Linked DNA regions of Sediminicoccus sp. KRV36. The protein of the gene in region 1 interacts with the protein of each later gene in a pairwise test. Links are inferred from orthologs where the notes say so. Each region holds a gene or a part of one and is shown in the gene's direction. Other genes may lie near its edges.

Region 1 (11,528 bases):
GCACCCACCGCAAAAACGGTTTCCTCATCGAAGGGCCGGCCGATCACCTGCAAGCCCAGCGGCAGCCCCTGCCCGTCCAGCCCGGCCGGCACGGCCAAACCGGGCAGCCCGGCAAGGTTCGCCGTCACGGTGAACACGTCGTTCAGATACATGGTCACAGGGTCATCCTGCTTCTCATCCATCGGGAAGGCGGCAGAGGGCGTGGCGGGCGTGACGATGGCGTCCACCTTCTCCCAGGCTTGCGTAAAGTCGCGGGCGATCAGGGCGCGGACCTTCTGCGCCTTCAGGTAATAGGCGTCGTAATAGCCGGCACTCAGCACATAGGTGCCGATCATGATGCGGCGCTTCACCTCGGCGCCAAAGCCGGCCGCGCGCGTGCGCTCATATAAATCGCGCAGATCGGAATCGCGTTCCGTCACGCGCAGCCCGTAGCGCACGCCGTCATAACGAGCGAGGTTGGAGGAGGCCTCGGCCGGTGCGACCACGTAATAGGTGGGCAGCGCGTATTTCGTGTGCGGCAGGCTGATCGGGATGATCTCCGCCCCCTGCTGCTTCAGCCAATCCAGCCCCTGCTGCCACAGCGCCTCGATCTCCGGCGCCAGGCCCGGCAGCGTGTATTCCGCCGGCACGCCGATGCGCAGCCCCTTCACCGAACGGGTGCAGGCGGCCGCAAAATCCGGCACGGCGATATTGGCGCTGGTGCTGTCCTTGGGGTCATGCCCCGCCATGCTGCGCAGCAGGATGGCGCAATCCTCGACGGAGCGCGCCACCGGTCCCGCCTGATCCAGCGAGGACGCAAAGGCCACGATGCCCCAGCGCGAGCAGCGCCCATAGGTCGGCTTGATGCCGGCAATGCCGCAAAACGCCGCCGGTTGGCGGATCGAGCCGCCGGTATCCGTCGCCGTGGCGCCCATGGCCAGGCGCGCAGCCACCGCCGCCGCCGAACCGCCGGAGGAGCCACCCGGCACCAGGCGCTTCTGCGGGTCATTGGCGCGCGACCAGGGATTCTCCACCGGCCCGAAGGCGGAGGTGGTGTTGGAGGAGCCCATGGCGAATTCATCGAGGTTCAGCTTGCCGAGGAACACCGCGCCATCGCGCTTGAGGTTCCCGCTGACGGTGCTCTCATAGGGCGGCACGAATTCGCCAAGGATCTTGCTCGCCGCCGTGGTGCGCAGCCCCTCGGTCGCGAAAAGATCCTTGATGCCGAGGGGGATGCCCTCCAGCGCACCTGCCTCGCCCTTGGTGCGCCGCGCATCGGAGGCATGGGCCTGCGCCATGGCGGCATCGCCGGCCACGGTGATATAGGCGTTGAGGCGCGGATTCAGCGCCTCGATCGCCTTGAGATAAGCGCCCGTCAGCTCAACGGCGCTGATCTCGCGCTGATCCAGCGCGCGCAGCCCCTCGGCGAGGGTAAGATCGGTCGGGCGCATTATTCCACCACCTTCGGCACACCAAAATATTCGCCCTCGCGGTCGGGCGCGTTGCGCAGCACGGCATCCGCCTGGCCGCCATCCGTCACGGCATCTTCACGCCAGGGCAGGGCAACCGGGTTGGGCGAGCCGCCGGCCATGGGCTCCACACCCTCGGTGTCCACCGCCTGCAATTGCTCGATCCAGCCCAGGATGCCGTTGATCTCGGCCTGGAGCTTTTCCACATCGGCATCATCGAGGCGCAGGCGGGCCAGGTTGGCCACGCGACGCACCGCCGCAGCATCAAGCGACATGTTGGCGCATACTTCCTTTGGTGAACGCGGCGGACCATAAGGCCGGGCATGCCTCTCATCAACATGGCCGAGTTGCGAAGCCTTTTGCCCCGCCACGCGCGGCTGCTGGGGCTTGACCCCGGGGCCAGGCTGATCGGCCTGGCGCTCAGTGATGTGACGCTCATGCTGGCCAGCCCCTATGGCAACCTGAAGCGGGGCAAGCTGCTGGCCAATGCCGCCGAAATCCGCGCCATCGCCGACAAGCAGGGGGTTGGCGGGCTAGTGGTGGGGTTGCCGCTCTCCATGGATGGCACGCGCGGCCCGGCGGCGCAGGCGGCGGGGGATTGGGCGCTGGCCCTCAGCGATTCGGCCGGCCTGCCCTGCGCCATGTGGGATGAGCGCCTGTCCAGCGCCGCCGTGAACCGCATGATGATCGCGGAGGCGGACATGACCCGAAAGCGCCGCGCGGCCCAGGTGGATGCAGCCGCGGCGGCCTATATGCTCCAGGCCGCACTGGATGCCACGGCCCCCCGCTTGGACGCGCCCCGCCCATCGCGCTACATGAACGACTTATGAGCGGATTCACCTACCCCATCCTGCCCACCGGGCATCTCCTCGCCATCGAGGGGCTGGAACCGCCGCATATCTCCGCCCTGCTGGACCTGGCCGAGAGCTACGCCCTGCTCAACCGCCAGGGCAAGACGCAGCGGGACCTGCTGCGCGGCCGCACGCTGATCAACCTGTTCTTCGAGGACAGCACCCGCACCCGCACCAGCTTCGAACTCGCCGGCAAGCGGCTGGGCGCCGATATCGTCAACATGTCGGTCTCCACCAGCAGCGTGAACAAGGGCGAAACCCTGCTCGACACCGCCGCCACGCTGAACGCCATGCACACGGATCTGCTGGTGATCCGCCACGCGCAATCGGGCGCGCCCGCTTTGCTGGCGCAGAAGGTGGATGCGGCCGTCATCAATGCCGGCGATGGCACGCATGAGCACCCGACCCAGGCGCTGCTGGATGCGCTGACCATCCGCCGCCGGAAGGGAAGGCTGGAAGGGCTGGTCGTCGCCATTTGCGGCGATGTGCTGCATTCGCGCGTGGCGCGCAGCAATATCCATCTGCTCTCGGCGATGGGGGCCAGCTTGCGCGTGGTCGGCCCGCCGACGCTGATTCCGGCCGAATGCGCGCGTCTCGGCGTGGAAGTCCATCACGACATGCGCAGCGGCCTGGCCGGTGCGGATGTGGTGATGATGCTGCGCCTGCAGCGTGAACGGATGAATGCGGGCCTCGTTCCCTCCCCGCGCGAATTCTTCCGCTTCTACGGGCTGGATGCCGCCAAGCTGGCCTACACCAAGCCCGACTCCATCGTGATGCATCCGGGCCCGATGAATCGCGGCATCGAGATTGACAGCGCCGTGGCCGATGACCCCGACCGCAGCGTGATCGGCGAGCAGGTGGAGATGGGGGTCGCCGTCCGCATGGCCGTGCTGGACATCCTGTCCCGCGACCTGCGGCGGAACGCGTGAATCCGCCGCTGCGCCTGGCGCGGCCCGGGGAAGCCCCCGCGATTCGCGCCATGGTCCGCGCGGCCTACGCCCATTACGTGCCGCTGATCGGCATTGAGCCGCTGCCCATGGTGGATGACTATGCGGCCCGCATCGCCGCAGGCCAGGCCTGGGTGCTGGAGCAGGATGGCCAAATGGCCGGCCTGCTGGTGCTGGAGGACACGCCCGAAGGCCTCCTGCTCGACAATATCGCCGTGGCGGAAGCCGCCCGTGGCCAGGGCCATGGCCGTGCCATGATCGCCTTTGCCGAGGCCGAGGCCCGCCGGCGCGGCCAGCCCTGCCTCTGGCTCTACACGAATGAAAAAATGACCGAAAACATCGCCCTCTACACCCGGCTCGGCTTTGTCGAGCTCCGGCGCGAGGAGAAATCCGGGCGCCATGCGGTCATCATGGAGAAACGCCTGTGACCCGCCCTCTCCTCATCACCAATGCGCGCCTGCTCGACCCCGCGACCGGGCTGGACGCCCCCGGCGCGCTCCTGCTGGACAATGGCCGCATCGTGAGCCTGACCGGCGCCCCGGCCGAGGGCGCCGAGAGCTTTGACGCGCAGGGCGCCTGCCTCTGCCCCGGCCTCGTGGACATGCGCGCCAGCATCGGCGAACCCGGCGCCGAGCACCGCGAGACCATCGCCAGCGCGGCCCAGGCGGCGGCGGCGGGCGGCATCACCACCCTCGCCATCCTGCCCGATACCGAGCCCACGCTGGATGATCCGGCGCTGATCGAATTCATCATCCGGCGCGGCGAGGCGACGGGCAGCCTGACCCTGCTGCCCTATGCCGCCGCCACCCGGCATTGCGCCGGCAAGGACCTCTCCGAATACGGCCTGCTGCGGGAAGCGGGTGCCGCCGGATTTTCCGATGGCAGCAAGGCCATCGGCTCCTCGCGGATGATGCGCCTGGCACTGTCCTATGCGCGCGCTTTCGGCGCCATGGTCGTGCAGCACCCCGAGGACCCGTCGCTGGCCGGCACAGGCTCGGCCACCGAGGGCGAGCTGGCCACGCGCCTCGGCCTGCCCGGCATTCCCGCCGCGGCCGAGGCCATCATGGTGGCGCGCGATGTGGCCCTGGCCCGCCTGACCGGCGGCCATGTTCATTTCGGCCATGTCAGCACGGCGGCGGCGCTCGAGCTGATCCGCGCCGCGAAGGCCGAGGGCCTGCGCGTCACCTGCGACACGGCGCCCCCCTATTTCGACCTGAACGAAACGGCCATCGGCGATTTCCGCTCCTACGCCAAGCTCAGCCCGCCCTTGCGGCGCGAGGCGGATCGGCTGGCTGTGGTGGCGGCCCTGGCGGATGGGACGATTGACGCCATCGCCTCCGATCACCAGCCGCGCGACGCGGATGACAAGCGCCTGCCCTTCGCCCAGGCCGAGGCGGGCGGCGTGGGCCTCGCCACGCTGCTGGGTGTCACGCTGGCGCAGGTGCATGGCGGGCAGTTGCCGCTGCTGGCGGCGCTGGGGCTGATGACGCATCGCCCGGCCGCGCTGCTGGGCCTCGAATCCGGCCGCCTGGCGGTGGGTGCGCCGGCCGATCTCTGCCTGTTCTGGCCGGATCGCGCCTGGCAGGTGAAGGCCGGCCAGCTTCCCGGCAAGGCGCAGAACTCGCCCTTCGATGGCCGCGCCCTGGAAGGCAAGGTCATGGCGACCTTCAAATCCGGGCAGAGGGTCTTCGGATGAGCGACGGCATTCTGGCGGGCGGGCTGGCGGCCCTGCTGGCGGGGCTGCTGGGCTCCATTCCCTTCGGCCTGCTGCTGACCCGCGCGGCTGGCCTGGGGGATATCCGCGCCATCGGCTCGGGCAATATCGGCGCAACCAATGTGCTGCGCACGGGCAAGAAATGGCTGGCGGCGGCCACGCTGCTGCTGGATTTCGGCAAGGGCGTACTGGCGGTCTGGCTCGTCACCACGCTGTTCGGGCCGGGGCATGCGCCCATGGCGGCCCTTGCCGCCGTGCTCGGCCATTGCCATCCGCCGTGGCTCGGCGGCAAGGGCGGCAAGGGGGTTGCCACGGCGCTGGGCGTCTTCCTGGGCCTTGGCTGGGGCGTCTTCGTGGCGGCGGCGGCCGGCTGGGTCGTGGGCGCCGCGGCCTCGCGCATCTCCTCCGTCGGTGCGCTGGCGGCCATGGCGGCGGCGGCCGTGACGGGCTTCCTCGTGCTGCGGATGGACGCCGCCGTGGCAGTCGCGGTCGTGGCGCTCTACGTCACCATCCGGCACGAGGCGAATATCCAGCGGCTGCGCACGGGCACCGAGCCGCGCATCGGCGCCGGTGACTCAGGCAATGGCAAATAATGTCCCTGGCACGGCTGCGCCTCGCCCGGACCGAGGGCGTCGGGCCGGCCTTGCATCGCAAGCTTCTGGCGCGGCATGGCAGCGCGGAAGCGGCACTGGCCGCCTTGGGGCCGCGCGCCTTCCCGCGTGAGGCGGCCGAGCGCGAAATGGCCGCGCTGGCTGCCATGGACGCCCGGCTGATCTTCCTGGGCGAGCCGGATTATCCACCCTTGCTCGCGCTGATCGAGGATGCGCCGCTGGTCCTGGCCGCGCAGGGCAGCCTCGCTCCCCTGCGCCAGCGCGGCGTGGGGCTGGTGGGGGCGCGCAATGCCAGCGGAACGGCCCGCCGCTTTGCCGAGGATCTGGCGGATGCGCTGGCGGTGCGCGACATCTGCGTGATCTCCGGCCTGGCGCGCGGCATTGACGCCGCCGCCCATGCGGGCGCGCTGCGCTCCGGCAGCACCATCGCCGCCATCGCCGGCGGGCTGGACCGGCCCTACCCGCGCGAAAATGCCGCTCTCCAGGCCCGCATCATCGCCGAGGGCGGGCTGGTGTTGAGCGAGGCGCCGCTGGGCACCGCCCCCCTCGCCCGCCACTTCCCGCGCCGCAACCGGATCGTCGCCGGGCTTTCGCTGGGGGTGGTGGTGATCGAGGCGGCCCTGCAATCCGGCACGCTCATCACCGCGCGCCTGGCGGCCGAGGCCGGGCGGGAGTTGTTCGCCGTGCCCGGCAGCCCGCTGGACCCCCGCTCGCGTGGCTCGAATGACCTCATCCGGCGCGGCGCACGGCTCACGGAAACGGCCGAGGATGTGCTGCAATTCCTGCCCGAGGCACCCGCTGCCCTGCCCATCCTGCGCCTCGCCGAATTGCCCGAAATTCCGGTGGAAGCCATGGAAGATGCCCCTCCGGCTTCGGGTGGGGCGGCACAAGTGATTGAAATGATAGGTGCAACCCCGATACCGGTTGACGAGTTGGGTCGTCGCTGCCAGCTATCCCCAGCAGAGCTCTCGGCCATATTGCTTGAATTGGAATTGGCAGGGCGCATCGAAACCCTGCCCGGGAACCGGGTGGCACTGGCCTGATTGCAGGCCGCGAAGGACCCAAAGTGACGGATATCGTCGTCGTCGAAAGCCCCGCCAAGGCAAAGACCATCGAGAAATACCTCGGCGGGGATTTCCGCGTCCTCGCCTCCTTCGGCCATGTGCGGGACCTGCCGCCCAAGGATGGCTCGGTCCGCCCCGAAGAAGATTTCGCCATGGATTGGGAGGCGGATGAGCGCGGCCAAAAGCAGATGCGCGCCATCAGCTCCGCCCTGCGTGGCGCCAAGCGCCTTTACCTGGCCACTGACCCGGATCGTGAGGGCGAGGCGATTTCCTGGCATGTGAAGGACATGCTGGAAAAGGCCGGCGCGCTGAAGGGCGTGCATGTCCAGCGCATCACCTTCAACGAGATCACCAAGCGCGCCGTGCAATATGCCATGGCCCATCCGCGCCAGCTGGATATGCCGCTGATCGAGGCCTATCTCGCGCGCCGGGCGCTCGATTACCTGGTGGGCTTCACCCTCTCGCCCGTGCTGTGGCGCAAGCTGCCGGGCAGCAAATCGGCCGGCCGCGTGCAGTCCGTCGCCCTGCGGCTGATCTGCGAGCGCGAGAGCGAGATCGAAGCCTTCATCGCCCGGGAATACTGGACGGTGCAGGGGCGGTTTCAGACGCCCGCCGGCATCCCCTTCTCGGCCCGGCTGACGCATCACGAAGGCAAGAAGCTCGATCAGTTCGATCTGTTCAACGAAGCGCTCGCCCTGGCGGCGAAATCCGCCGTGGAGGCCGCGCCATTCAGCGTGGGCTCGGTCGAGAAGAAGCGCGTCAAGCGCAACCCGCCCGCCCCCTTCCAGACCAGCACGCTGCAGCAGGAAGCCAGCCGCAAACTCGGCTTCGGTGCCCAGGCCACGATGCGCACGGCGCAGGGGCTGTATGAGGGTGTGGCCATTGGCGGCGAGACCGTCGGCCTCATCACCTATATGCGGACCGATGGCGTGCAGATGGCGCGCGAGGCCATCCAGGAGCTGCGCGGCCACATCAAGAAGGAATTCGGCGAGGAGTACCTCCCCGGCGCCCCGCGCGAATATTCCAGCCGCGCCAAGAACGCGCAGGAAGCGCATGAGGCGATCCGCCCCACCGATGTCAGCCGCACGCCCGACTCTGTCGCGCGCTACCTGAGTGACCAGCAGCGCAAGCTGTATGAGTTGATCTGGAAGCGCGCTGTCGCCTCCCAGATGCAATCGGCCGAGCTGGACCAGACCGCCGTCGAACTGGTGGAGCCCACCGGCAAGACCAAGCTGCGCGCCACCGGCAGCGTCATCGCCTTTGATGGCTTCCTCAAGCTCTACCGCGAGGATACGGATGACGCGGCGGATGACGCCGATGAGGATAGCCGCATCCTGCCGCCCATGCGCGAAAAGGACCCGGTAAAGCGGCAATCGGTCGAGGCCACGCAGCATTTCACCCAGCCGCCGCCGCGCTATTCCGAGGCGTCGCTGGTGAAGAAGATGGAGGAGCTCGGCATCGGGCGCCCCTCCACCTATGCCAGCATCCTGCAGGTGCTGCAGGACCGCGAATATGTGAAGCTGGACAAGCGCCGCTTCACGCCCGAGGACCGCGGCCGCCTCGTCAGCGCCTTTCTCGTCGCCTTTTTCGAACGCTATGTGGATACGGGCTTCACCGCCGGGCTTGAGGAACAGCTGGATGATATTTCCGGCGGGCGCGCCGAATGGCGGGCCGTGATGCACGCCTTCTGGAATGATTTCCGGGGTGCGGTGGACGCCACCAAGGATCTCAAGATCAGCGACGTCATTGACCGTCTGGATTCGGAACTGGGCGCGCATTTCTTCCCCAAGCGCGCCGATGGGGGGGACCCGCGTTCCTGCCCCTCCTGCTCCTCGGGGCGGATCGGGCTGCGGCTGGGGCGCACCGGCGCCTTCATCGGCTGCTCCAACTATCCGGAATGCCGCTATACCCGCCCGCTCGCGGTGCCCGGTGCCGAGGGCGAGGGCGGCGGCGTCCTGGCCGATGGCGTGCGCATCCTGGGCGCTGATCCGGTCAGCGGGCTGGAGGTCACGCTGCGGCGCGGCCCCTATGGCATCTATGCCCAGCTGGGCGAGGGCGGCGTGGACGCCAAGGGCAAGCCCACCAAGCCCCGCCGCGCCAGCCTCTCGCGCGGGATGGACCCCGAGGTGATGACGCTGGAATCGGCGCTGGCGCTGCTCTCCATGCCGCGCATCGTGGGGCTGCATCCGGAGACGGGGGAGGAAATTTCCTCCAATCTCGGCCGTTTCGGGCCTTATCTGAAGATGGGTGCCCTCAGCAAATCCCTGGACCGGGATGATGACCCGCTGACCATCGGCCTGAACCGCGCCATGGCGCTGATGGCCGATGCCAAGCCGCGCGGGATCACCCTGGGTGACCATCCGAAGGGCGGCATCGTCGAGGTGCGGCGCGGGCGTTTTGGCCCTTACCTGATGCACGGGACACGCGTGGCGAATTTGCCGCGCGGGACGGAGATGGAGGCGGTAACGCTGGAAGAGGGCATCGCCATCCTCGCCGAAAAGGGCAAGGAATTGCCGCCGCTGAAGGGCCGCGGCGGCAAGAAGGCCCCGGCGAAGAAGGCCGCCCCCAAGAAGGCCGAGGCCGTGGCGGCGCCGGTCAAGAAGGCGCCGGTCAAGAAGCCCGCGGCGAAGAAGGCGGCGCCGAAAAAGGCCCCGGCCAAGAAGGCAGCCGCCAAGAAGCCTGCCGCGAAGACCTCCGCTGTAAAGACAGCCGCCGCCAAGAAGAAGGCGGCCGGCTGAGATGCCCCGCAGCGGGCCGCCGGCCAAGGGGCACAAGGCACGCAAATCCAACGCGAAGCGGCGTGAGGGGGAGCCCAGCCCCCCGCCGCAAAAATCCGGCCGGGCCAAGGTCAAGACGGCGCCCAAGGGGGCACCCATGCCCAGCAAGGCCGACCTCAAGCTGTTCCTGATCAGCATGGGCGGCCGCGTCGGCAAGAGTGAGATCGCCCGGCATTTCGGCCTGCACACCGAGCAGCGGCCCGCTTTGCGCCAGCTGCTCTCCGAGATGAAATTCGAGGGCAGCGCCATGCCCGTGGGCAAGCGGACCTTCGCGGGCGAGGCCGCGGGCGCGCCTGTGCCGGTGGCCGCCCCACCCGCCAATGTGATCCCCGGCGCGCGGTTCAAGCCTGCCGCCCCGGCGCGCGCCTTCACCAGGACAGATCGCGGCACGCCGCCCGACCGCAACGGCCCCCCCGCCCGCGGGCGCATCCCCAGGCCGCCGGAGGAAGCGCCAGCCGAACCCCGCGCAGCCGCACCCACCCGACTGCCCGAAACCGCCGTGGTGGAAATCTTCGGCACCGACCCCGATGGCGACCCCATCGCCCGCCCCGTCGCCTGGGAGGGCGAAGGCCGGCCCGTCATCTACATGCACCCCGAACGGCGCGGCCAGACCGCGCTGGCCGCCGGTGAGCGCGTCCTGGCCAAGCTGCGCCACATCACCGGCGAGAAATTTGAGGGCCGCACCCTGAAGCGCCTCGGCGCCGTGGAAGACCGCCGCCGCATCCTGGGCGTCTTCCAGGATGGCCGCATCATCCCGACCGACCGGCGCCAAAAGGCCGAATGGACGGTCCCCCCCGGCGAGGCGGGCGGCGCCCATGGCGGCGAGATCGTGCTGGCCGAAGCCCTGCCCTCCACCGGCTTCGGCCTGCGCCCTGCGCGCATCGTGGAGCGCCTGGGCCGGCTGGGCGAACCGCGCTCGGTTTCGCTGATCTGCATCCACGCCCATGGCATTCCGGAGCTGTTTACCGCCGAAGCCGAGGACCAGGCCGAGCGCGCCGAAGCCACGCCACTCGGCAAGCGGACGGATTTGCGCGCCACGCCGCTGATCACGATTGACGGCGAAGATGCGCGGGATTTCGACGATGCGGTTTACGCCGAACCCGATGGTGATGGCTGGAAGATCACCGTCGCCATCGCGGATGTGGCGCATTACGTGACGCCCAATTCGGCGCTGGACCGGGATGCCTGGGCCCGCGGCAATTCGGTCTATTTCCCCGACCGCGTCGTGCCCATGCTGCCCGAGGCGCTGTCCAATGGCTGGTGCAGCCTGAAGCCCCTGGAGGAGCGCGGCTGCCTGTTCGTCGAGATGCATTTCGACGCCAGCGGCACCAAGACGCACCACAAATTCGGCCGCGGCCTCATGCGCAGCTTCGCGCGCACCACCTATGAGCAGATCCAGGCCCTGCTCGATGCGGGCGAGGAATTGGCGGGCGTCCCCGAAGGCCACATCACCCGCCTCTACGCCGCCTTCCGCGCCCTGCTGAGCGCGCGCGAGCGGCGCGGCACGCTGGACCTCGACCTGCCTGAGCGCCGCGTCATGCTGGATGCCGAGGGCAATGTCACCGCCGTCATTCCCCGCCCGCGCCTGGACAGCCATCGCCTCATCGAGGAGTTCATGGTCGCCGCCAATGTCTGCGCGGCGGAGGAGCTGGAGCGGCTCGGCCAGCCTTGCATGTACCGCATCCATGCGCCGCCCTCGGAGGAGAAATACAACTCCCTGAAGGAGTTCCTCGGCACGCTCGGGCTTTCGCTGAACCCCGTGGGCCAGCTTCAGCCGCGCGACTTCCAGACCCTGCTCGATAAGGTGAAGGACACGCCCGAAGCGCGGATGGTGAATGAGACGGTGCTGCGCAGCCAATCCCAGGCGGCCTATGAGCCCGACAATATCGGCCATTTCGGCCTGGCGCTGCCGCGCTACGCTCATTTCACCTCGCCCATTCGCCGCTATGCCGACCTGCTGGTGCATCGGGCGCTGATCCGCGGGCTGAAGCTCGGCAAGGATGGGCTCTCCGAGCCGGAAACCGCCCGCTTCCCCGAAACCGGCGAGCACATCACCGCCACCGAGCGCCGCGCCGCCGCCGCCGAGCGGGATGCGGTGGACCGCTACCTCGCCGCC
Region 2 (11,503 bases), 1.8 Mb from region 1 along the record:
GTGCTGGACCTGAACGATTCCATCCGGCAACTGGCCGGCATGCTGCCGCGCCTGCTGGGCGCACGCATTGAGATATCGCTCGATCTGCAGGAGCCCGCCCGGCGCATTCGCGTGGATCCCTCGCAATGGGACCAAGTGCTGATGAACCTCGTCGTCAATGCGCGGGATGCGATGAAGGGGGTGGGGGTGTTGCGCATCACCACGGGGCGGCGGCTGGTGCTGGACAGCCTGGCCCTGCCAGCGGGGCGCTATGCGATGGTCGAGGTCACGGATAACGGCCCCGGCATCCCGCCCGAGGTGCTGCCACGGATTTTCGAGCCCTTCTTTACCACCAAGCTGGAGCAGGGCGGGACGGGCCTCGGCCTGGCCACGGTGCAGGGCATCATCGGCCAGCTGGGCGGGCAGATGGAGGTGGAGAGCAAGCCGGGCCACGGCACCACCTTCCGCGTCCTGCTGCCGCGCCATGAGGGGCCGGCCGAGGTGCTGCCCATCCCGCAGCCCATCCCGCTCGCCACGCCGGTCGGGCCGATCCTGCTGGTGGATGATGAGCCCTCGCTGCTGCGGGTGGCCGGGCTTTGCCTGCAACAGGCCGGGTTCGAGGTGGTCTCGGCCCTGGATGGCGAGGAGGCGCTGGAGCAGCTGCAAGCCGGCCTGCGCCCCTGCATGATCGCGACCGACGTGGCGATGCCCGGCATGGACGGGCTGGCCCTGGCCCGGGCGGCGCGCGCCATCCTGCCGGAGGTCCCGATTCTCCTGCTCTCGGGCTACGCGGCGGCGGTGGTGGATTCGGATCTGGCGGCCGAGGGTTTTCGCTTCCTGGCCAAGCCCTACACGCCGGATGCGCTGAAAATGGCGGTGGCTGGCGCTTTCATCCCTCTTGCGGCGCGGTTCAAAAAAGAACATTAATAGAACATCAGCGCGGGCGAAGTTTCGGGCCAAGGGCGGTTTGGGGCTTTCTGTTTTGCGTGTAATCTGGCCGGGTCATACCGCCATGGGTTGTAAGGAATCTCCAGGATGGAAAAAGGGAAGGCGCTTGACGCCGCGCTGAGCCAGATCGAGCGGGCTTTCGGCAAGGGCTCGATCATGCGGATGGGCAGCAAGAGCGCCATGGAGGGGATCGAGGTGATCTCCACCGGCTCCCTGGGGCTGGATCTGGCGCTTGGCATTGGCGGGCTCCCCAAGGGGCGCATCGTGGAGATCTACGGCCCGGAATCCTCGGGTAAGACCACGCTGGCGCTGCATGCCATCGCTGAGGCTCAGAAGAAGGGCGGCACCTGCGCCTTCATTGACGCCGAGCACGCGCTGGACCCCGGCTATGCCCGCAAGCTGGGCGTGGATGTCGAGAACCTGCTGATCAGCCAGCCCGATGGCGGCGAGCAGGCGCTGGAAATCGCCGATACGCTGGTCCGCTCCGGCGCGATTGACGTGCTGGTGGTGGACAGCGTGGCGGCCCTGGTGCCCAAGGCCGAGCTGGAGGGCGAGATGGGGGATACCCATGTCGGCCTGCATGCGCGCCTCATGTCCCAGGCTTTGCGCAAGCTGACGGGCACGGTCAGCCGTTCCAACACGCTGCTGATCTTCCTGAACCAGATTCGCCTCAAGATCGGCGTGATGTTCGGCAACCCCGAGACCACCACGGGCGGCAATGCGCTGAAATTCTACGCCTCCTGCCGGCTCGAAATCCGCCGTATCGGCGCGATCAAGGACCGCGAGGAAACCACCGGCAACCAGACCCGCGTGAAGGTGGTGAAGAACAAGATGGCGCCGCCGTTCCGGCAGGTGGAGTTCGACATCATGTATGGCGAGGGCATCAGCAAGGTGGGTGAGCTGGTGGATCTCGGCGTGAAGGCGGGTGTCGTGGAGAAATCCGGCGCCTGGTTCAGCTGCGACGGCCAGCGCATCGGCCAGGGTCGGGAAAACGCGAAGCAGTATCTGCGCGACAATCCCGCGATGGCCGACAGCATCGAGAAGCGCATCCGCGGTCAGGCCACCGTTGTCGCCAGCGCCATGATGGTGGCGCCCGACAGTGATGCGCCGGCCGAGGAGGAGTAGCCAGCCGGCCCAGGCACAGCCAAGCTGCGCGCCTGATTCGTTGGAGCGCGCCGCATGACTTCCCCCTTCGTCCCTGGCATTTCCGTGCGGATCGAGGGGAGGGCCGCTGGCCCCCTCTCGGGCCTGAGCTTCGCCGCCAAGGACCTGTTCGACATCGCCGGCCAGCCGACCGGCGGCGGCAACCCCGATTGGGCGCGGCAGAACCCCCTGCCCACCCGGCACTCCTGGGCGGTGCAGACGCTGCTCGATGCCGGGGCCACGCTCATGGGCAAGACCATCACCGATGAGGTCTCGCTCGGCATCCTGGGCGAGAATGCCTTTGAGGGAACGCCGCTGAACCCGGCGGCCCCGGGCCATGTGCCTGGCGGCTCCTCCTCCGGCTCGGCCAGTGCCGTGGCGCAGGGGCTTTGCGACACGGCGCTGGGCACCGATACCGGCGGCTCCGTCCGCGTGCCGGCCAGCTTCTGCGGGCTTTACGGCATTCGCCCCACCCATGGGCGGCTGGACCTGACCGGCATGCTGCCCCAGGCACCAAGCTGCGACACCACCGGCTGGTTTGCCCGCGATGCGGCGACCTTCGCCCGCGTCTCCGAAGTGCTGCTGGGCGAGGCGATTCCGGAAGCCCTGCCCACACGCCTGATCATCGCAAGCGATGCCTTCGGCTTCGCCGAACCCGCGACGGCCGCGGCGCTGGAGCCGATGGTGCGCCGGCTCAAGGCCCTCATCCCCGATGCGCGGTTCGAGGTGATGGCCCCACCCGGCCTTTCTGTCTGGGGCCGCGCCCAGCGCGTGCTGCAACCGGTCGAAGCCTGGGAGACATTCCGCGAATGGGTGGAGCGCGACAATCCGCGCTTTGCGTTCAGCGTGGCCAAGGCCCTCGTCATGGGCATCATGTCCAGCGAGGCGGATCGCGGCTGGGCGGAGCTGATGCGGCGTGAGGTGCGCGGGCGCATGCGCTTCCTGCTGCCGCCAGGCACCGTGCTCGCCATGCCCACCACACCCTTCCCGGCACCCCGGGCCGGGCTGCCGCTGGGCGCGCTGACGCCGCTGCGGGACCAGATCCTGTGTCTTTGCGCGCAAGGCGGCCTGGCCGGCCATCCGCAGATCAGCATCCCGGGTGCCCTGGTGGATGGGCGGCCGGTTGGCCTCTCGCTCATCGGCGCGCGCGGGGCCGATGCGCTCCTCATTCGAACCGCCCTGGCCCTGGAGGCTCATGCATGACCCCGAACATCCCCGAAATCGTCGAGGAAGTCCGTCAGAAATTCGAACGTTACGAGGAGGCGCTGATCACGAAGAATGTGGAGGTGCTGGACGACACCTTCTGGAACTCACCGCATACGCGCCGCCTCGCTATCCACGAAAACGGCTATGGCTTTGATCAGATCCACGCCCATCGCGTGGCGCGCCCGCCTGGCCCCGGCATCAAGCTGGAGCGCCTGCGCCTCGATATCCTCACACTTGGCCGGGATATGGCGGTGGTGAACCTCATCTTCAAAATGCGCGGCCGTGGTGATCTGCCGGCGCGGCAGACGCAGACCTGGGTGCGCTTCCCGGATCTGGGCTGGAAGGTGGTCTCGGCGCATGTCTCGGTGACGGAGGCCACGCCAGCCTATTGAGCCCCCGCTATTGAGCCCCTGCTATTGAGGCTGCCGGCATGGCGGGGTAATTCCACGCCCACAGAGTTTTTGGGCGCCCCTTCATGAGCAGCAGCAACGATATCCGCGCGACCTTCCTGGGTTATTTCGCGCGCAACGGCCACCGCGTGGTGGAGAGCAGCCCGCTTGTCCCGCGCAATGATCCGACCCTCATGTTCGCCAATTCCGGCATGGTGCAGTTCAAGAACACCTTCATCGGCCAGGAGAAGCGCGACTATGTGACCGCCACCACCGCGCAGAAATGCGTGCGCGCCGGCGGCAAGCACAATGACCTGGACAATGTCGGCTACACCGCCCGCCACCATACCTTCTTCGAAATGCTGGGGAATTTCTCCTTTGGCGACTACTTCAAGGAGCAGGCGATCGAACACGCCTGGAACCTGATCACCAAGGATTTCGCCCTGCCGAAGGACCGCCTTCTGGTGACGGTCTATTCCGAGGATGAGCAGGCGGCGGGCTTCTGGAAGAAGATTGCGGGGCTGCCCGAGGACCGCATCATCCGGATCGACACCGATGATAACTTCTGGCGCATGGGTGACACCGGCCCCTGCGGCCCCTGCTCGGAAATCTTCTTCGACCATGGCGACAAGATCTTCGGCGGCCCGCCCGGCAGCGCCGATCAGGATGGGGACCGCTTCATCGAGATCTGGAACCTGGTCTTCATGCAGTATCTGGAGGAGCCCAAGGGCACCCGGAACCCGCTGCCCCGCCCCTCGATCGACACCGGCATGGGGCTGGAGCGCTTCGCCGCCATCCTCCAGGGCAAGCACGACAATTACGACACCGATACCTTCCGCGCCATCATCCTCGAATCCGCCCATCTGACCGGGCAGGAACCGGATGGCGAATTCCGCGCCAGCCATCGCGTGGTGGCGGATCACCTTCGCGCCGGCGCCTTCCTGATGGCCGATGGCGTGCTGCCCTCGAATGAGGGCCGCGGCTATGTGCTGCGCCGCATCCTGCGCCGCGCCATGCGCCACGCGCACATGATGGGCGCCGTGGACCCGCTGCTGCATCGCCTGTTCCCGGCCCTGGAGCGGCAGATGGCCGCCGCCTATCCCGAACTCAGCCGCGCCGCCTCCCTCATCACCGAGACCTTCAAGCTGGAGGAGACGCGTTTCCGCACGCTGCTGGATCGCGGTCTTGGCTTGCTGGAGGCCGAGAAGGCCAAGCTTGGCACCGGCGAGGCGCTGCCGGGTGACGTCGCCTTCCGCCTCTACGACACCTACGGCTTCCCGCTCGATCTCACGCAGGACGCGCTGCGCGCCGAGGGCCGCCAGGTGGATGTGGCGGGCTTCGATGTCGCCATGACCGAGCAGAAGAAGCGCGCCCGCGCCGCCTGGGCCGGCAGTGGCGAGGCCGCGACCGAGACGCTCTGGTTCGACGTGAAGGAGAAGCTCGGCGCCACGGAGTTCCTCGGCTATTCGACCGAGCGCGCCGAGGGCACCATCGCCGCCATCATCGCCGATGGCGGTTCGGTCAATAGCGTCGCCCAGGGCCGCGATGTCTCGATCATCCTGAACCAGACGCCCTTCTACGGCGAAAGTGGCGGCCAGCAGGGCGATGCCGGCGTGATCCGCGTGGGCGATGCGGTGATCCGCATCCGCGACACGCAGAAGAAGCTGGGCGATCTTTTCGTGCATATCGGCAAGGTGGAAAGCGGCGATGTCACCGTCGGCCAGGCGGTGATCGCCGAGGTGGACCCGACGCGGCGTGGCGCCATCCGCGCGCACCACTCGGCCACGCATTTGCTGCATGAGGCGCTGCGCCGGCGCCTGGGCACGCATGTCGCGCAGAAGGGCTCACTGGTTGCGCCCGATCGCCTGCGCTTTGACGTCTCCCAGCCCACGCCGATCGGCGCCGAGGACCTCGCCTGGGTCGAGGCCGAGGTGAATGCGCGCATCCGCGAGAATGCCGAAGTCACCACCCGGCTGATGACGCCCGATGCCGCTGTGGCCGAAGGCGCCATGGCGCTGTTCGGCGAGAAATACGGCGAGGAAGTCCGCGTCGTCGCCATGGGGCATGACCCCGCGGCGGTGGACCGCAAGGGCCACTACTCTATCGAACTCTGCGGCGGCACGCATGTGCGGCGCACCGGCGATATCGGCATGTTTCGCCTGGTCTCGGAAGGCGCCGTCGCGGCTGGCGTACGCCGCATTGAGGCGATCACGGGGGCCACCGCCTATGCCGCCATGGAGGCGGAATCCCGCCTGCTGCGCGAGACGGCCGCCGCCTTGAAGGTCAACCCGACCGATCTGCCGGCCCGCGTGCTGGCGCTGGTGGAGGATCGCCGCCAGCTGGAGCGGGACCTGACCGAGACGCGCAAGAAGATGGCGACGGCTGGCATCGAGGTGGAAACCGTCGCCGGGCTGCGCCTCGCCTTGCGCCATCTGGGCGACATGCCGGGCAAGGAACTCAAGGGCCTGGCCGAGGCCATCCTCAAGGGCGGTGCGGCGGATGTGGTCGCGCTGGTCTCGACGGCCGAGGGCAAGGCCAGCATCGTGGTCGGCGTGGGCGAGGTGGCCAAGGGCCGCGCCGATGCGGTGATGCTGGTGCGCGCGGCCTCGGCCGCCGTGGGCGGCAAGGGCGGCGGTGGCCGGCCCGAGATGGCCCAGGCGGGCGGACCGGATGCGGATAAGGCCGAGGAAGCGCTCGCCGCGGTCAAGATTGCGCTGGCTACGGCGTAGCTATCTCGCTTTCGGAGGCGATCCACTGGGCCAGTTGATCGAAACTCCAAATGGGCTTGGCGAAATTGAGCCTCTCTGCGCGCTTTCGCAGGCGGGCGTCATCGGTAACTAAAACGTCCGAGTTTGCTTCGGCGGTTACTGCTATTAGGGCGTCTGCCATGTGCTTTGGTGAGTTGCCGGCAAGCGCAACAGTTCGTTCTCCTGCCTCGGGACTGCCCCAGTATCCTTCGTCCCAGTTTGAGATATCCCAAACCAGTCCGTGGGTTGCAATGGGCGTCAACCGTTGCTGAACAGCAAGAAGGCCGGCGCGCTTTGCTTCGTCTGGAGTTTGGCCGACCTGATCGCGTTGCACATGAGTGGTCAATAAAGTTAACCGGCGATCGCGCACCAATGCATCCGCCTGTGCCCGCACTTCGGGACTAGCCAGAAAGTGGTCGGTAACCATCGAGTCAAGCATCGCGCGCATCATGTTTTTTCGGTGATGCGCTTTCCTGATTCAAGTGCCCTTCGGGCGGTTACGGGACAGACGTAAGAGCGCTGACCGTAGTGGCCGCCCCGTCGACGGCATGAATGGTGCCGTCACAGTCAGCGACGGCATATGCGCCTCCGGCGTGACGCTATGCATTGAGAGCACCGCGTTTGCCGCATGGCCGACTGTCCCGACCGTTGGTCCGGTATTTCGCTCGCCAGACCCACGTTCGATCCGGATGAGTCTTGGAGCCTTTCCGCGTAGGGCACTTCCTCAGCGCCGCCGCGCCTTGCCCTGTTCAGCCGCGGACGGCGTCGGCCAATTCGCGGACCTGGTCCAGCACCTTGCGTACGCTGTCGGGCTTGGCGCGGCCCTGCTCGTCCAGCGACTTGGCGAGGGTATCCACCAGGGCGGTGCCAACCACGGCGCCATCGGCCAGCGCGGCGGCCTCAGCCGCCTGGGCTGGGGTCCGAATGCCGAAGCCGATGGCGATGGGCAGCGCCGTGTGCCGGCGGATGCGCGGGATCGCCAATTCCAGCGACGCCGCACTGGCGCTGCGTGTGCCGGTGATGCCCGTGATGGCAACGTGATAGACAAAGCCGCTGGTCGCCTCGAGAACGCGCGGCAGCCGCGCGTCATCTGTGGTCGGCGCCACCAGCCGGATCAGATCGAGGCCGGCGGCCCTGGCCTGGGGCTCGATCTCATGGGCTTCCTCCGGCGGCACGTCCACGACGATGAGGCCATCCACGCCGCTGGCGGCGGCATCGGTGCAAAAGCGGTCCACGCCATAGGACAGGATGGGGTTGTAGTAGCCCATCAGAACGATCGGGGTGGTGTCGTCCCCCGTGCGGAAATCCCGCACCAGCGCCAAGACGCCGGCGAGGGTGGCGCCGGCCTTGAGCGCCCGCTGCGCGGCCAGCTGGATGGAGGGGCCATCCGCCATCGGGTCGGTAAACGGCATCCCGACCTCGATGAGGTCGGCACCCGCGCCAGGCAGGCCGCGGATGATTGCCAGCGACGTGGCGGGGTCGGGATCATAGGCCTGCTGATAGGTGATCAGCGCGCCGCGCCCCGCTGCCTTGAGTGCCGCGAATTTGGCGGGGATCCGGCTCACAGCTTGACGCCCAGATGGCCAGCCACGGTGAAGATGTCCTTGTCGCCACGGCCGCACATGTTCATCACGATCAGCGTCTCGGCGGGCAGGGTGGGGGCGACCTTCAGCACATGAGCCAGCGCATGCGCCGGTTCGAGGGCGGGGATGATGCCCTCCAGCTTGGAGCACAATTGAAAGGCATCCAGCGCCTCGTTATCCGTCGCGTTCACGTATTCGACGCGGCCGAGCTCATGCAGCCAGGAATGCTCGGGGCCGACGCCCGGATAGTCGAGCCCCGCGCTGATCGAGTGGCCTTCCAGGATCTGGCCATTCTCATCCTGCAGCAGATAGGTACGGTTGCCATGCAGTACGCCGGGGCGGCCGCCTGTCAGGCTTGCCGCATGCTCCGGCGTGTCCACGCCATGGCCACCGGCCTCGACGCCCAGCATGCGAACGGAGGGGTCATCCAGGAACGGATAGAACAACCCCATCGCGTTGGAGCCGCCGCCGATGGCGGCCACCAGCACATCCGGCAGGCGGCCCTCGGCCTCCTGCATCTGCACGCGCGTCTCTTCGCCGATCACGGATTGGAAGTCGCGCACCATCATCGGATAGGGGTGCGGGCCGGCCACGGTGCCGATGCAGTAATAGGTGTCCTCGACATTCGCGACCCAGTGGCGCAGCGCCTCATTCATCGCATCCTTGAGCGTGGCGGCGCCGCTGGTGACGGCGATGACCTCGGCGCCGAGCAGCTTCATGCGGAACACATTGGGCTGCTGCCGCTCGACGTCGGTGGCGCCCATGAAGACGGTGCAGGGCAGGTTGAACAGCGCGCAGGCGGTGGCGGTGGCGACACCATGCTGGCCCGCACCCGTCTCGGCGATGATGCGCTTCTTGCCCATGCGGCGGGCGAGCAGGATCTGCCCCAGCACGGCGTTGATCTTGTGCGCGCCGGTGTGGTTCAGCTCATCGCGCTTGAAATAGACCTTCGCCCCGTGGCCGGGCTCCGCCTTCGCCCTGCAATGCTCGGTGATGCGCTCGGCGAACCAGAGCGGGCTGGGGCGGCCCACATAATCCTTCAGCAGCCGGCGCCATTCGGCATCAAAGGCAGGGTCCGCCTTGGCCTTGGCGTAGGCGGCCTCAACCTCGAGGATCAGCGGCATCAGCGTCTCGGCGACGTAGCGGCCGCCAAAGCCGCCGAAGCGGCCGGCGGAATCAGGGCCGCTCTTGTAGGTATTGGGCTTGAGGAGCTGGTTCAACTGGGCATTCCCGGGGTCTGGCGTTGGCCCATTCTCATATAGAAGCGCGCGGCTTTTCCCAACCCCTGCTGGCCGCGATGAAGGCGTGGATCAGCCCCGCATCCTTCACGCCGCGCGCCCGCTCCACCCCGGAGGAGACATCCACCCCGGGCGCGCCGCTGGCCGCGATGGCCTCGGCCACATTGGCCGGCGTCAGCCCGCCCGCCAGCAGCCAGGGCCGGTTGATCCGGGCCAGGCGGGCCAGCCGCCATTCGAAGGGGGCCGCATTGCCGCCCGGCAGCACGGCATCGGGCGGCGGCTTGGCATCCAGCAACAGCCGGTCCGCCACTTCGGCGAAGGGGGCGATCTGCGCGAGATCGGCCTCGGTCGCGATGCCGATGGCCTTCATGACCGGCACCCCGAAGCGCGCGCGAATGGCGGCGACGCGCCCAGGCGTCTCCTCCCCATGCAGCTGGATCACATCGAGGGCGGTGGTGGCGAGGGCGGCTTCCAGCAGCGCATCATCCGGGTCCACGAACAGCCCGACGCGCCGTGGGCCGCCGGCCAGGCTGGCAGAAATGGCGCCGGATTGCGCAGGCGTGACCGCGCGGGGCGAGGCGGGGAAGAAGACGAAGCCCACGAAATCCGCCCCGGCATCGGCCGCCCAGCGCAGCGCCTCGGCCGAGTTCACGCCGCAAATCTTGACCTCGATGCTCATCTCCGCAGGCTGGCCGCGATGGCGGCGGCGGCGGCGGCAGGGTCCGCGGCCTCGGTGATGGGGCGGCCGACGACGATCCAGTCGGCCCCCGCCGCCACCGCATCCTCGGGTGTCGCGATGCGCGCCTGGTCGCCGGCGGCGCTTCCCGCCGGGCGAATGCCGGGCACCACCAGCAGCGGCGCATCGCCCAGCGCGTCACGGATCAGCGCCACCTCGCGCGGCGAGCAGACGAGGCCATCGGCGCCGGCATCCATGGCCATGCGCGCCAGCCGCAGCACCTGTTGCGCCGGGCCGCCCGCGACCCCCACCGCGCCCAGCTGCTCGGCATCCATGCTGGTGAGCACCGTGACGGCCAGCAGGATGGGCCGGGCGGCACCGGCCGCCTCGGCCGCGCGGCGTGCCGCCGTGATCATGGCGGGTCCGCCACCCGCATGCAGCGTGAGCATGGCGGCGCCCAGCGGTGCCAGCGAAGCCACCGCGCCGGCCACCGTATTTGGAATGTCATGCAGCTTGAGGTCGAGAAACACCGGCGCATGGGGCGCGAGCCGCGCCAGGGCAGGGGGCCCGGCCGCACAGAACAGTTCCAGGCCGAGCTTCACCAGCCCGGCGGCGGGCGCGACAAGCCCGGCCAGCGCCTCGGCGCGCGCCAGCCCCGGCGTATCCAGGGCGACGATCAGCCGGCCTTCAGGTCCGGTGGGGCGGTGCAGCATGACTCGAATACATCCTCAGCGCGGCTTGGCGGGCCTGGGATCGCGGCTGGCGAGTTCGGCGTCAAGCAGGGCGGCGGCCTGGCGCAGCTGCGCCGCACTGCGCTTGTCCGGCAGATGCGCGAGCCAGACGGTCAGCGCGCCACCCAGGAAGGCAACGAGACAGGGGCCCAGGATGGCTTGCCAGAGCGGCAATTCCGCCACCCATCCCTCGGGCCAGAAGGTGATGATGACGGGGTTTGGATTGGCCAGGGCGAAAGCCGCGAGAGCCGCCGCGAAAATTGCGGGCAGGAGATAGGCGATCACCCGCCCTCGCCGGGGTCCTGGCCGCCATTGACCCGGGCGCGCAACTCCTTGCCGGGGCGGAAATGCGGCATGCCCTTGCCGGCGACGGCCACCGCCTCACCCGTGCGGGGATTGCGGCCCTGGCGCGGGTCCCGCTTGCGGGTGGTGAAGGCGCCGAAGCCGCGCAGCTCCACCCGGTCTCCGCGGGCGAGGGCGGCGCTGACCTCCTCGAAGATGGTGCCGACCACCAATTCGATATCCGGCAGGCGCAGATGAGGGTGCTGCATGGCGAGATGCGCGATCAATTCGCTTTTGGTCATGGAGCCCTCATCGCTTTGCCCGGCCATAGCATGCCGAGTTGCGCATTTTTGCAAGTCTTGAGTGAAATCTCACCGCGGAAGAAGCTGCCCCGGCCACCAGCCCTGGGCGCGGAGCACGGCCACCCCGCCCTCCCAGAGGCGGATCGAGGCCATGGAGAAAACGCGCTCGGCCGTGCCGCGGGGATCGAGGTCCCGCAGGCGCAGATCGGCCGGCAGGCCATGCGTCTCGGCCAGCCAGCGGCGGGCATCCGCTTCACCACCAATGGCGTCCACCAGCCC

Evidence for each region.
Region 2: the proteins of dprA (region 1) and recA interact in binary tests that used the Bacillus subtilis proteins (3 or more experiments, as listed by UniProt). The link is inferred for Sediminicoccus sp. KRV36 from one-to-one orthologs.

The regions. Positions count from the first base shown.
Region 1 is NZ_CP085081.1:3,664,764-3,676,291, forward strand. The notes cover bases 4,584-7,583. They hold dprA (DNA-processing protein DprA), read left to right. Parts: upstream 4,584-5,552; coding sequence 5,553-6,614; downstream 6,615-7,583. Other genes in these bases: pyrC (dihydroorotase), read left to right, coding at 4,584-4,942; plsY (glycerol-3-phosphate 1-O-acyltransferase PlsY), read left to right, coding at 4,939-5,553; topA (type I DNA topoisomerase), read left to right, coding at 6,638-7,583. Also shown: Asp-tRNA(Asn)/Glu-tRNA(Gln) amidotransferase subunit GatA, read right to left, coding at 1-1,430; Asp-tRNA(Asn)/Glu-tRNA(Gln) amidotransferase subunit GatC, read right to left, coding at 1,430-1,723; Holliday junction resolvase RuvX, read left to right, coding at 1,772-2,278; LHU95_RS17315 (aspartate carbamoyltransferase catalytic subunit), read left to right, coding at 2,275-3,228; LHU95_RS17320 (GNAT family N-acetyltransferase), read left to right, coding at 3,225-3,674; more of pyrC, read left to right, coding at 3,671-4,583; more of topA, read left to right, coding at 7,584-9,373; rnr (ribonuclease R), read left to right, coding at 9,510-11,528. UniProt on the Bacillus subtilis protein: Protein that helps load RecA onto ssDNA during transformation. Binds cooperatively to circular ssDNA, is able to bridge different segments of DNA. Favors the loading of RecA onto SsbA- or SsbB-coated ssDNA and formation of RecA-DNA filaments.
Region 2 is NZ_CP085081.1:1,861,967-1,873,469, forward strand. The notes cover bases 59-3,033. They hold recA (recombinase RecA), read left to right. Parts: upstream 59-1,014; coding sequence 1,015-2,052; downstream 2,053-3,033. Other genes in these bases: LHU95_RS08510 (ATP-binding protein), read left to right, coding at 59-906; LHU95_RS08520 (amidase), read left to right, coding at 2,107-3,033. Also shown: more of LHU95_RS08510, read left to right, coding at 1-58; more of LHU95_RS08520, read left to right, coding at 3,034-3,273; LHU95_RS08525 (AtzH-like domain-containing protein), read left to right, coding at 3,270-3,668; alaS (alanine--tRNA ligase), read left to right, coding at 3,752-6,394; LHU95_RS08535 (hypothetical protein), read right to left, coding at 6,384-6,860; trpA (tryptophan synthase subunit alpha), read right to left, coding at 7,162-7,977; trpB (tryptophan synthase subunit beta), read right to left, coding at 7,974-9,215; LHU95_RS08550 (phosphoribosylanthranilate isomerase), read right to left, coding at 9,250-9,912; pyrF (orotidine-5'-phosphate decarboxylase), read right to left, coding at 9,909-10,622; LHU95_RS08560 (LapA family protein), read right to left, coding at 10,638-10,925; ihfB (integration host factor subunit beta), read right to left, coding at 10,922-11,224; signal peptide peptidase SppA, read right to left, coding at 11,294-11,503. UniProt on the Bacillus subtilis protein: Multifunctional protein involved in homologous recombination, DNA repair and competence.